DNA from 4 places in the Micromonospora sp. LH3U1 genome. Region 4 is predicted to be linked to each of the others. Evidence: riboswitches for the same ligand, from Rfam matches in the RefSeq annotation. Region 4 holds a riboswitch; each other region holds the start of a gene.
The links. Region 4 has a riboswitch for cyclic di-AMP ahead of PCA76_RS00440 (C40 family peptidase). Riboswitches for the same ligand answer to the same signal wherever they lie in the genome.
Positions count from the first base shown of each region.

Region 1: linked by a shared signal. The riboswitch ahead of PCA76_RS02845 (coiled-coil domain-containing protein) and the one ahead of PCA76_RS00440 (C40 family peptidase) in region 4 are both predicted to bind cyclic di-AMP.
Region 2: linked by a shared signal. The riboswitch ahead of PCA76_RS25085 (coiled-coil domain-containing protein) and the one ahead of PCA76_RS00440 (C40 family peptidase) in region 4 are both predicted to bind cyclic di-AMP.
Region 3: linked by a shared signal. The riboswitch ahead of PCA76_RS14610 (LysM peptidoglycan-binding domain-containing protein) and the one ahead of PCA76_RS00440 (C40 family peptidase) in region 4 are both predicted to bind cyclic di-AMP.

Region 1 covers NZ_CP116936.1:608,722-611,908, forward strand. The annotation lists gene PCA76_RS02840 (carbonic anhydrase) at 1-124, shown strand, start outside; gene PCA76_RS02845 (coiled-coil domain-containing protein) at 182-1,201, opposite strand; cyclic di-AMP (ydaO/yuaA leader) riboswitch at 1,206-1,336, opposite strand; gene PCA76_RS02850 (YibE/F family protein) at 1,503-2,777, opposite strand; gene PCA76_RS02855 (copper-translocating P-type ATPase) at 3,142-3,187, shown strand, end outside.
Region 2 covers NZ_CP116936.1:5,493,425-5,496,611, reverse strand. The annotation lists gene PCA76_RS25090 (hypothetical protein) at 28-270, shown strand; gene PCA76_RS25085 (coiled-coil domain-containing protein) at 317-1,381, opposite strand; cyclic di-AMP (ydaO/yuaA leader) riboswitch at 1,387-1,518, opposite strand; gene PCA76_RS25080 (cation diffusion facilitator family transporter) at 1,631-2,548, opposite strand; gene PCA76_RS25075 (HelD family protein) at 2,655-3,187, opposite strand, start outside.
Region 3 covers NZ_CP116936.1:3,240,531-3,243,717, forward strand. The annotation lists gene PCA76_RS14595 (nitroreductase family protein) at 1-469, opposite strand, end outside; gene PCA76_RS14600 (ArsR/SmtB family transcription factor) at 466-801, opposite strand; gene PCA76_RS14605 (ThuA domain-containing protein) at 867-1,529, shown strand; cyclic di-AMP (ydaO/yuaA leader) riboswitch at 1,684-1,855, shown strand; gene PCA76_RS14610 (LysM peptidoglycan-binding domain-containing protein) at 1,856-2,512, shown strand; gene PCA76_RS14615 (hypothetical protein) at 2,608-2,979, opposite strand; gene dinB (DNA polymerase IV) at 3,106-3,187, opposite strand, start outside.
Region 4 covers NZ_CP116936.1:93,082-96,268, forward strand. The annotation lists gene PCA76_RS00435 (N-acetylmuramoyl-L-alanine amidase) at 1-1,003, opposite strand, end outside; cyclic di-AMP (ydaO/yuaA leader) riboswitch at 1,238-1,373, shown strand; gene PCA76_RS00440 (C40 family peptidase) at 1,386-2,426, shown strand; gene dcd (dCTP deaminase) at 2,495-3,073, opposite strand; gene PCA76_RS00450 (pyridoxamine 5'-phosphate oxidase family protein) at 3,174-3,187, shown strand, end outside.

The sequences.
Region 1 (3,187 bases), 520 kb from region 4:
GGTGGGCGTGTCGTACCGACTCGCCGCCGGAGCGGTGCGCCCGGTGGCCGCCGTGCCGGCTGGTTTCGGGACGCTCGACGTGCCGACCGGATCCCCCGATCCGGCCACGCCTTCCGCCGCCTGACGCGTCGAGGGCCGCCCCGCGCGACGCGGAACGGCCCTCGACGGGGAATTGTGCGGGTCAGAGCAGCGACATGTGGACGTGGTCGGTGTGGTTCGACGGCCCGCTGTACGAACTCCAGCCGGTCGCCGGGAACCAGATCTGCCGGTTCCAGATCACGTAGTAGATGCCGAGGCGATCGGCGTTACGGATGAGGAACGCGGCGACGTTGTTGCCGTACGTCCGGGTGTCCTCGTTGTGCCACGGGGCGAAGCCGCTCTTCTGCAGCGACCAGTCGCAGGCGCGGCCCTTCGGGTGCTCCCACGGCCCGCCGGAGCGGTAGCAGCCGACGAACCGGTTGAAGCCGGCCCGCTTGACCTCCTTGTACGCGTGCAGCGTGCGGGCGGTGATGCAGCCGGACGTGGTCGGGTCGTTCTCGCTGCACGACTGGGGCTTCCAGTCACCGTCGGCGCTGCGACCCGGGCCGATCTTCGCGACCATCGAGGTGGCGTCCACCAGGCCGCCGGTAAAGCCCTTCCCGCCGACCAGGGAAAGCGCCTTGTCCGCCTCGCTCTTCCGCTTCGCCATCACGGCGGTCTGCTTCTGCTGCTCGCGGACCTCCGCGTCGAGGGCCAGCTTGGCTTGCTCGGCGCGGGCCTTCACCGTGTTGACCTCAGCGAGCTTCTTCTCGTTGACCATGTTCATCTCGTCGAGCGCTGCGGCGCGCTCGACGAACGAGTCGGGAGCGTCGCTCTCCAGCAGCATCGCGATCGCCCCGATCCGGCCGGTCCGATACGACTGGGCGGCGATCTGCCCGACCTGTGGGGCCAGCGCGTCCAGGTCGGCCTTGGCCCGGTCGACCTCCAGGGCCAACTCCTGCTGCCGCTTCTTGGATTTGTCCAACTGGGACTTCGCGGCGGAGTAGTCGCGGTTGGCCTTTTCGATGACGTCGTTGAGCAGCTTGGGCTCGTTGTCCTCCTCGTGCCCGGACGGTGTGGGGGTCGTCGGGGCGGCGTTGGCCGGGAGGGGGCCGGCGAGCACAGTCAGTGCGGCGATCACGGCCACCACGGGTGTCAACCAGCGGCGTAGGGGTGCCGTCACAATGTTCCCTTCCGTCGACCGCCGACCGGGTTAGCTGACGGGTTCGGGGCGGAAGTGGCCCCTACCGCTGACGCGGATTCACCCCAGGTACCTGGGTCCCCGGCTCGCCGCTTGGCGATTGGGCGGTGGCACCGCAGGCGCCGCGTCGCGCCTTCATCGGTAACCGGCAGCGAGGTTACCCGAGAGTCGACCGGGTGAGCTACGCCTGGATGCCGACCAAAAGTGTCATTTCGCCATAGCGTTGAGTGACCAGTGACGTGGTTCTCAGGGCGGCTACCTGATCTGGTCACGCTGAGGAGTGTCACCATGCCGTTTCCGTGCTCCTGTTCGACTCCGGCCACCGGTCGGTGGCGGTGAATGGGGGCGGGGTCCGCGGTTGATCCGGCTCGTCTGCGCGCCCTGCGGCGGTCACCACCGCGGCCAGCCCGGTGGTCAGCGGCACGGCCGCGATCAGACCGAGTGTGGCGACGGCGCTGCGGACGATTTCCTGCGCGAGGAACTCGCTGGTGAGGATCTGCCCGATCGGCCGCGAGTCGGCGGTGAGCAGGAGCAGCAGCGGTAGCGACGCGCCCGCGTACGCCAGCACGATGGTGTTGACAGTGGAGGCGATGTGCGCGCGGCCGACCCGGGTGGCCGCACGGTACAACTGCAACCGGGTCAGCCCGGGGTTCGCGTTCGCCAGTTCGGTGACGGTGGCCGCCTGGGTGACCGTCACGTCGTCGAGCACCCCGAGCGAGCCGATGATGATTCCCGCGAGCAGCAGGCCGTGCAGGTCCACGTCTCCCTGGAACATCGACAGGGTGGTGGCATCCTCGCTGCCGAAGCCGGTGAGGTGGGTTGCGGCCGTGGCGATGGTGGCGAGCACGCCGGTCAGCACCAGGCTGCCGAGGGTGCCGAGGACCGCGACCGAGGTCTGCGCGGTGACCCCGTGCGTCAGATAGAGCACGACGAACATGATGAGGGCCGCGCCGACCACCGCCATCAGCAGGGGCGATCTGCCGGCGCCGATGCCCGGCAGCACGAAGGTGAGCAGGATGGCGAAGCTGGCGGCCAGCCCGGCGAGCGCGGCCAGGCCCCGCCACCGACCGAACGCGACGATCGCCGCGGCGAAGACCACCGCCAGCCACACCATCGGGGTGCCGCGCTGGTGTTCGGCGATGTTCCAGTTGCTGAGGGCGGGATCGGTCGGATCGGTCAGCTCGACCAGGATGACCTCGTCGCCGACGTCGACCCTGGGGGCACCGGGCCCGTCGGGCACCGGTGTCTGCACCTTCTGGCCGGCGGTCGGCCCGTCGTCGACCCGGACGTCGACCGTGCCGCACGGCCCGGCGCCGCCCCTCGGCGCGCCCTCAGGAGTCGACGGCACCGGCGGGCACGGCTCGGTGACCACCCGGGTCACCGTGCCGGGATAGCGCGGTACGTCCGCCCCACCGTCGGTCTGCGGTGGACCACCGCGCGGCCAGAGCAGCACTGCGGCGAGCACGGTAGCGACGAACAGGGGCACCACGGTCACGACGAGGATCCGTCGCACCCGGGGCGGGGCGGACGGAGCGGGGCGGGTGTGGTCGGAACCCAAGGCGAGACTCCCAACGATCCGGTGCGGGGTACGTGTCAGCGGGCCGGTCGGTTCACCGTCACCGCGCAAACGGACCGAGAGGCGCGCCGGATCGCTGGCTGACGAGCACTTGATCACGGACGGTCAGTGCCGGGCCCGGCTGGCCGGGGACCGGGCCACAAAATGGAGGCACCGGTGGTCGACTGTGCGACGGCGGACGGGGGGTCATCGTGGGGAATGCTAACCAGCCCGATCCGGGGCTGCAGGGCGCGGCGGAGTGTCGGCGGCTGAACCGCCCACGGGGCGGCCCCCGGCGCGGCATGTTGGAGACATGCCCGCTCCGTCACCGCCCGACCCCCAGCAGCACGCTGCCCCCGCCGCGCCCATGCAACACGACGAGCACGCCGGGCACGACAAGCACGCCGGGCACG
Region 2 (3,187 bases), 1.7 Mb from region 4:
TTGGCGGGCCTGGCGACGTTGTGTTGGGTGAGCGCGGCATACGGCGGCTTGCTGATCTTTCGTGGCCGCGACATGGTCGAGGGCCTGCTGAGCTTCCTCGGACTTCTCTGGCTCGCCGCGTTCGAGATATTCGCGTTGCTCTTCACCATCACTACGGCCTTCGAGCTGCGTGGGCGCAACTCTCCTCGGGCGGCTGTGGTGGCCGGTCTGGTCGCGGTCGCCGGGGTTGTCGTGACGATCGTGTTCCTGCTGTGGGTCTCCACAACGTGATGCCGGTGAGTCATCCTGCTGACTCACCGGCAGCACGCGGGTGGGGTCAGTAGACCGACAGGTGCACGTGGTTGGTGTGGTCGGTGGACGGGGTGCCGCCCGCCCCGCTGTACGACTTCCACCCGCTGCTGGGCAGCCAGATCTGCCGGTACCAGATCACGTACAGCACGGCGAGCCGGTCGGCGTTGCGGATGAAGTACGCGGCCAGGTTGTTGCCGTACGTCTTGTCGCCGCCGGTGGCGTTCCCGCCGAAGCCGCTCTTCTGCGCCGCGAAGTCGCAGGCCCGGCCCTTCGGGTGTTCGCCGGAGCCGCTGGGGCGGTGGCAGGAGACGTACCGGGTGAACCCGGCGGCCTTGGCCTGGTTGAGCGCGTGCAGGGTGCGCGGGGTGACGCAGCCGCTGGCCGGCGTGGGGTCGTTGATGCTGCACGACTCCGACGGCCAGGAGCCGTCGGAGTTGCGCGGGGCCGCCGTCGCGTTGGCGGCGGAGGTGCCCCGGTTGGAGCCGGTGTCGGTGGTGGTCTGCGGCTTGGGTGTGGTGGCCACGGTCAGTGCCCGCTCGGCCTGCTCCTTGCGCTTGGCCATCACCGTGACCTGCTTGCGCTGTTCGTTGATCTCGCCGTCCAGGGCGACCCGGGTGCGGTTGGACTGGTCCTTCGTGGCGAGCAGATCACGCAGCACCCGGTCCTCGTTGGCGGCCACCGCGTCCAGGGCGGCGGCCCGGTCCATGAAGCCCTCCGGGGTGTTGCTGTTGAGCAGCGCCGACATCGCGCCGAGACGGCCGGTGCGGTACGCCACGTCGGCGATCTCGCCCACCTTGCCGTTGCGCTGGGCGAGCTCGACCTCGATGGTCTTCAGTTGGGTGGCGAGCTGCTGCTGCCGCTGCACGGAGGTGTCCAGGGCGCGCTTCGCGTCCAGATAGCCCTTGCTGGCCGCATCGAGTTGGGCTCGCAGCGCCGGGGTGCCGCCCTCTTCGTCCGAGTCGGGTGCGGCGGCCCGCAGGCCGGTCGGGGGAGCGGCCGAGGCGGTGCCGGCCGGGAGCGCGACGCCGAGGGCGAACATCGCGACGATCAGGGCCGCCAGGCGGGCGGCGGGTGGTCGTGCTGGTGCCACTGCGCATGTCCTTCCGTTAGCCGCCGACCGGGTTAGCTGACGGGTTCGGGACGGAAGATCCCTACCGCTGACGCGGATGCACCCCAGGAACATGGTTCCCCGGTTCGCCCTCTCGGGTGATTAGGCGGCGACCGCCACCGGCGCCGGGAGGCGCCGCCTGGTGGAGGCCGGGACCGAGCCTACCGTTGCCGGTGGGGCCGCTGCAGCCAATGTGACGGACGGTGCGTGCGTCGTCACGATGAATTACTGCTACCACTCGATCGAGCCGCAGGCGCCGGAGGCCGCGCCGGGCTCGATCTGCAACGTCGCGTGCTCGATCCGGAAGTCGTCGTGCAAGGCCGTACGCGCCGCGGTGAGCACCGCGCCGACCTCCGCGCCGGGTGCCATGGTCAGGTGTGCGGAGGCCACGTCCATGCCCGAGGTGAGCGTCCACACGTGCAGGTCGTGCACCTCGACGACACCGGGGACCGCGGCCAACCGGTCGTGTACGGCGGTCACCTGAAGATGCTCCGGTGCGGCCTGCACCAGGATGCGGACGGCGGCACGTGCCAGCCGCCAGGTACGCGGCAGGATGAACGCGCCGATGGCGACCGCGACAAGTGGGTCGGCCCACCACCAGTCGGTGATGGTGATGAGAAGCGCCGCGCCGATGACGCCGAGCGAGCCGAGCAGGTCGCCGAGCACCTCCAGGTAGGCGCCTTGGAGGTTGATGCTCTCCCGGGCTCCGGCGCGGAGCAGGGCGAAGGCGACGACGTTCGCGAGCAGACCGAGCACGGCCACCACGAGCATCGGGCCGGCGATGACCTCGTGCGGGTCGCCGAAGCGGCGGATCGCCTCGATCACCACGTAGACCGCGACGCCGGAGAGCAGGACGGCGTTGGCCAGCGCGGCGAGCACCTCGAGTCGGTAGAGCCCGAAGGTGCGCTGCGGGTCGGTGGTGGCCCGCCGTGTCGCGGTGATCGCGGCGAGCGCCATCCCGATGCCGAGCACGTCGGTGAACATGTGCCCGGCGTCGGAGAGCAGGGCGAGTGAGCCGGTGTGCAGCGCGGCGACCGCCTCGACCACCATCAGGGCGGCGAGCAGCCCGAAAGCCGCCCAGAGTCGGCCCCGGTGCTGGTGTGCGGCATTGGCGACCGACGCATGGTGGTGGTCATGACCTGCGCCCACGAGGTCCACCTTCCGCCGCCAGTCGGGACACGGTCAAATGTATGCTCACATCGCTATGTATGCAAGTGTGGGGTCGACCGCTCCCGACCAGGCCATCTGGCGCGGATCAGCCGATCGGGTCGATGGTGGTGAGTCGCTGAGTGGCCCGGGAGAGCGCCACGTACAGGGTGCGCACCCCGGCGCCCGGATCCGCCCGGATCTCGCTCGGGGCGACCAGCACCACCCCGTCGTACTCCATGCCCTTGGCCTCCAGGCTGGTCACCACCTGCAGCCTCGATGCGCCGAGCGCGTCGAGCCAACCGGCGACCTCGTCGCGGCGGGGGACCGGCGTGATCACCCCGACGGTGCCCTCCACCTCGGTCAGCAGGCCGGCGGCCGCCTCCACGGTCGCGGTCTCCAACCCCGTCGCGGGCACCACCAGCTCGACCGGATCGACCCCGGTGGAGCGGACGGCGCTCGGCAGCGGCAGGTCAGGGTAGATCCGGCGGATCTCCGCCGCCGCCACCGCGAAGATCTCCGACGAGTTGCGGTAGTTGGTGGTGAGCGTGAAATCGTGCCGCTTGCGCCGGCCCAACGCCTGGTCGCGAGCCCGGTTCAGCTCCTCCGGATCGCCGGTCCACGCGGTCTGCGCGGGGTCGC
Region 3 (3,187 bases), 3.1 Mb from region 4:
GGATGACGGAACCCCAGGCCCCCGCCTGTCCCCGGACGCTGTCCAACTCGGCGCGTGACTCGACGCGCAGGCAGGGGATGAGCAGCAACGGGACCTCGTGCAGGTGGTCCGCGAGGTGCTGCAGGCTGCCCGCGATCCTGCCCCACTGCTCGGAGGCGAAGTTCATCCGGCTGAAGGCCGGCCCGGTGCCGCCCGATGCCGGTGGTGGCGCCATCAGACCGAGGCGCCACAGTCGGGCGACGGCAGCCCGGGTCTCCTGGTCCTCGACGAAGACGAAGTCCCAGCGCTGCCTGTTGCGGCCGCTGGGTGCCTGAAGCGCGATGCTGAGGCAGTCCTCGATCACGGCACGGGGGACCGGGCGTCGCAGGTCGAGACGCTTGCGGACGGCGCGGGTCGTGCTCAGGACCTCGTCGGCGGACAGGCCCAGCGTGTTCGGCGCGATCTGCCCGGTCGGTCCGGCGTCGGTCATGCGGGCACTCCCACTCGCTCGGGCAGGTCGAGGTTGGCGATGATCCCGGGGAGGAGCCCGGGAAAACGGTCATTGATCTCGTCGGCACGCAGTTCGTGGCGACGGAAACTGCCGTTCGGTGTGACGCGCAGGACGCCGGCGGCCCGCAGCACCTTCAGGTGGTGCGAGAGCGTGGAGATGCTCACCTCGGACAACGCGTCGAACTTTCCGCAGACGACACCACCGGCCTGCGCCAACTGCCGTACGACGCTCAGGCGCACCGGGTCGGCGAGGGCGCCGAGCAACGTGGCCAGGTCGACCGAGGCGAGATCGGGATGATGCAGGGCTCTCATGGACGCCATGCTAGCTTTCAATTCGTGATTTCGAAAACTATCCAAATGCTGAGCGGAGCACGGCCATGCCTGTCGACACTGTGATCTTCAGCGGGGATGGTCCGCACGCCGACCCCTGGCACCAGTTGGCCGAGACCAGCGCCACGATCGCCAGCCTGCTCGGCGACGAGGACCAGGTCGCGATCGTGACCTCCGTCGACCAACTCGAGGCGGCACTCGACGGCGCCCGCCTGCTGGTGGTGAACGCGAGCGCGGACCGTTCCACCCCGATCCCCGAGGACGAGGCCTTCGCCCGCATCCTCGACCGCTTCCTGGCCCGTGGCGGCAGCCTGCTCGCCACCCACAGCGCCACGATCGCGTTCCCTCAGCTGGCGAGCTGGCGTTCCGCCCTCGGCGCCGCCTGGGACCACGGCCGGACCTTCCATCCGCCGATCGGCCCGAGTCTCGTCCGGCGCACCGGTGTCGAGCATCCGATCACTACCGGTCTCGGTGACATCGAGGTCCACGACGAGCGCTACACCGACCTGGAGCTGGTCGACGGCGCCCAGATCGAGCCCCTCTACGTCCACGACGAGGGCGGTGACACCCACCCACTCGTCTGGGCGCGCACCATCGGGACCAGCCGGATCGTCTACAGCGCGCTCGGGCACGGCGTCCGGTCGTACGAGTCGCAGGGGCACGTCGAGCTGCTGCGCCGCATCGTGGCCTGGCTCCGTTACGACGTCTGATCCGCAACGGTCCACGGTGGTCACTGCACAGTGTCCACTCGCTCGCAACCGCTGCGGGTCACGCCCCGCGTAGCCCGGTGAAGAACTTCACAGGGGTTGGGCGATCGTCGCCGGCCGTGCCTAACGTCGGTCGGGTTCGCCACTGCGGACACCACGACCGGCAACGCCAAATCCTGCCCCCGGTCGTCGGATACCAATAACCCGGGCAGGAGCGGGGGACCCAATGTTCCTCGGTGCACGTCACCTCGGGGTGAAGCCGCCACCGCGCGGCCGGGCTCCTCGGCCCGAACCCGACAGCTCACCTCGCCGGCGTGGAGGAAGCACACATGACGTCTGTTCACACGCCCCGTCACCGACGGGTCACCACCCGCCGCATCGCCGTCGGCACCCTGGCCGTCGGTGCGGTCACCGGCGCCGTCGCCCTCTTCGGCCCGGCCGCGCCGGCGCAGGCCGGCGTCAACTGGGACGCGGTCGCCAGGTGCGAGTCCGGCGGCAACTGGAAGATCAATACTGGTAACGGCTACTACGGCGGGTTGCAGTTCTCGCAGGGCACCTGGGCTGGTTACGGCGGCAAGAAGTACGCCGCCCGCGCCGACCTGGCCAGCCGTGGCGAGCAGATCGCCATCGCCGAGAAGGTGCTCGACGGGCAGGGCATCGGCGCCTGGCCGACCTGCGGCAAGAAGGGCGGCTCGTCGGGCGGCTCCGCCACGAAGTCCTCGACGAAGTCGTCGAAGTCCACCGCGAAGGCCACCACGCCGAAGGAACGTTCGTCGCGCGGCGAGCAGCCGGCGACCCGCAACCACGAGCGCACCGCGCCCGCGGCGGGTGGCGAGACGTACGTGGTCAAGCCTGGCGACACCCTGTCGGAGATCGCAGACAGCCACCGGCAGGTCGGCGGCTGGCAGGCCCTGTACGAGCGCAACCGGCAGCTGATCGGCACCAACCCGGGTCTGATCTTCCCGGGTCAGCGGCTCAGCCTCTGACGGATGACACGCGAACGCTCGGCCGGTGAACCGGCCGAGCGTTCGCGTGTGGGGTGCTGATCAGCCCGACTGTCCGTGCCCCCGACGGACCGCCGTCACGCAGCGGAGGCGGACGCCTTCGACTCTCGCTGTGACGCCACCGGGCCGGCGTTCCAGCCCCAGCGGGGCGCCGGTGCCGCGCTCTCCCCGGGCCGGCCCGTCCCGACCCCGTCACTGTCGTCGCCGTCGATGGTCGTGTCGACCGAGGCGGGCGTGCTGCGGGCCAGTCGCAGCGACTGCTCGGCGCCGTTGCGGGCCGCGCACGGCCAGGACTGCCCGGCGCACTGGAGGTTGCGGCAGTGCCCCTCGTCGTCCGGCTCGTGGGCGCTCAGCACGTCGATCGCCAACTGCCAGAGCAGCGGGTCGGTCACGTCGTGCGGGCGCTCGGCGCTGCGGCTCGGTCGGTTGCTGGTGTCGTCGTCGGACATGGTGGGTCCCCCCCTTGGCAGGCTGTACCCCCCAAGGGTCACCCGTCAGCCGCAGGCTAAACCGCCGGCCTGCTGTGATGTGTCTCCGGTCGCAGCTCCGACGTCCGAACACGGCACGCATACCGGTCAATCCGGCAACAGCGGCATCTCGACGCCCGGATCCCGGCCGAGCAGCACCGCACGGGTGAGCGCCGCCGATCCGAACCGG
Region 4 (3,187 bases):
TCACGTGCTGGGCGATGTGCCCGTCCACCGAGCGCAGCGAGTAGTGCCAGCTCACGTAGGTCGGGTCCTGGACGAGTTTCAGGGTGGTCGCCCAACTCGCCTCGGTGTCGTGGATGACGATGTACTCGATCTTCTGCCGCGCGGGCCGGTCGGAGAGGTCGTGGTTGCCGTAGTCCCCGTCGCCGAACGCCTCGTAGGGGGCGGGGATCCACTCACAGGAGATGGTGCGAGGGCACTCCAGTCCGTCCGGGCGGGCCAGACGGCGCAGGCCCAGCCGGTCCAGCCAGGAACGCTCCGGCTGTACCGCGCGGGCCGGCAGCGTGATCCGCTGGCCGTCGTCGGTCACCCGGGACTCGCCGGCGCTGATCGTGGTGAAGACCTCGTCGGCGAAGGCCGCTGCGGCATCGGCGCTGTCCGCGCCGGCGTAGTGGGCCACCGCGCCATACCAGGCGGCCGGGTCGGTGCCGGCGCCAACCGGAGCGCCCAACTCCCGCTGGTACGCGGCGAGCAGCGCCGCCCCGCCCCGGATGTTGACGTACGCGTCGGTGCGCAGCGCCTCGGGTGCCGCGCCGGTCAGCGCGGCGGCGGCGTCCACGGTTTGCAACGCGGCGGTGGGCGGCGCGGGGTCTTCGGCCTGCCGAGGCGCGGGCGCCAGGGCGGGTCGGGAGTCGTCGCCACGCGGGTCCTCGGCGGCGGTGTCGTGGTGGCCGCGCTCAGGCAGGGCGACCACGTGGCGGGCGTCGGTCAGGTGCATCGGGCCGTAGCCGCCGCTGGTGCTCGGTGTGCCGGCGTTGCTGTCCCAGCGGGACTCCAGGTAGGAGACGCCGAGCAGCACACCGGTCGGCACGCCGTACTCCGCTGCCGCCGCGGCGTACTGCTGCTGGCGGTCGGCGGTGGGTGCGGCGGCGGCAGCGCCGGCGGGTAGCGGTACCGCGGTCGCTGCGGCGACCACGGCGGCGGTGAGCAGTGCACGCCGCCGGAGGGACAGGGTTGGACGGTGCATCGAACCCCCTAAATTTCACGGATGAAGGTGAGGTCACCTTCGCGCCGCCCGGGAGTCTGCGTCAATAGCTTTCCATGTCTCGACGCGTTACGAAAGAAATCTTCGCGTACAGCCTGTGACGCTCCCTGATCGGTACGGAGTGTCACGGCCGCACGGGTTGCGGATCGGTAACAGGCGTCTCTACTCTGGTCATTCGTCGGCCCGATATCAGTTCCGCCCAGCCCGGGCGGTAACGGACCGACACCGCCGAGTCGTTTCCGAGCGAACCGGGGACCCAGGTCCCTCGGGGTGAATCCGCAGCCACTGCGGTAGGGCGCCGACTTCCCGCCCGAACCCGTCAGCTAACCCGGTAGGCGGTCAGGAAGAAGGAGTACGGAACCCGGTGGCACTCCATGCCCCGCGGCCGTCGTACGAGCGGCCGGCAGCAGCCGGCCCGACGTCGATCACGCCGCGCTCACGCTGGTCCCGCTTCACCACCGCTGTCGCCGCGCTGGCCGGCGTCGCCGTCGTCCTGACGGGCAGCGCCACGGCGGCCCACGCCGACCCGTCCGTCGCCGAGATCGAGCGCCAGATCGACGCCGACTGGAACAAGCTCGAACCAGTCATCGAACGGCACAACGCCACCCGCGCCGACCTCGCCGCCAAGCGCAAGCAGGCGGACGCGCTGGCCGCACGCATCGGCCCGCTGGAGCGTCAGGTCGACGCCGCGATGAACAAGGTCAGCGCGCTGGCCGTGCGCGCGTACAAGGGCGAGAACGTTTTGACCGTCAACGCGGTGCTGGGCAGCCGGTCACCCAGCGAGGCGGTTAGCCAGCTCGAGATGCTCGACCGGTTCGCGCACAACCAGCAGCAGGACGTACGGCAGGTGGCCGACCTCCGCGATGAGCTGGCCAAGCAGAAGGCGCCGCTGGACGAGATGGTGGCCCAGCTGACCCTCACCGAGGCCCAGTTGGCGGCAAAGAAGAAGCAGATCAACGAGGAAATCGACCGGCTGCAGAAGCTGCGCATCAAGGTGTACGGCAACGGTGGCGGCGGTTCGCTGCGCCCGGCTCCCTGCCCCGGCAGCTATCCCGGTGGCGCTGCGGGCACGGCGGTCAAGTTCGCCTGCGCGCAGATCGGCAAGCCCTACGTCTGGGGTGCCGAGGGCCCGAACTCGTACGACTGCTCCGGGCTGATGCTGGCCGCCTGGGCGAAGGCCGGTGTGTCTCTGCCGCACAACGCCGCCGCGCAGAGCCGCGTCACCAAGAACGTCAGCAAGGCCGACCTGCGCCCCGGCGACCTGGTCTTCTACTACAGCGACATCCACCACGTCGGCATGTACGTCGGCAATGGCTGGGTGGTGCACGCCTCGCAGGCCGGTCAACCGGTCAAGATGAAGAAGGTCGACGACGGCCCGATCCACAGCTACGGCCGCCCAGGCTGATCAAGGGTGACCGAAGGGCCCGTCGCGATTCCTCGCGGCGGGCCCTCGTCGTCTGTCTGTCGTACCGCTCAGCGGGTGGGCCAGGTGCGCCAGTGCTGCCAGGCGCGGCTCGGCGTCGGCCCTCGCTGGCCCTGGTAGCGCGATCCGTAGACCACCGAGCCGTACGGGTGCTCGGCCGGCGAGGAGAGCCGGAAGATGCAGAGCTGCCCGATCTTCATGCCGGGCCAGAGGGTGATCGGCAGGTTCGCCACGTTCGAGAGCTCCAGCGTGACGTGACCGGAGAAGCCCGGGTCGATGAAGCCGGCGGTGGAGTGCGTGAGCAGACCGAGCCGGCCCAGTGAGCTCTTCCCTTCGAGCCGGCCGGCGAGCTGGTCGCCCAGCGAGATGACCTCCAGCGTCGAGGCGAGCACGAACTCCCCCGGGTGCAGCACGAACGGCTCACCGTCGGGCACCTCGACCACCGAGGTCAGGTCGTCCTGCTGCATGGCCGGGTCGATGTGTGTGTAGAGGTGGTTGTTGAACACCCGGAACAGCCGGTCGAGTCGCACGTCGATGCTGGACGGTTGGACCAGGGTGGGCTCGAACGGCTCCAGGCCCAGCGTGCCGGCCTTGATCTCGGAGACCAGGTCGCGGTCGGAGAGCAGCATCGGACCACCATAGCGGCGGCACCCAAAGCCGTAGGATTCGGTGGCCGGTGACCAGCGCGTCGAGGTCGCCGCTCGTACATTTGTTCGATAGAATGCCCGCATGGCTTCCTGGTC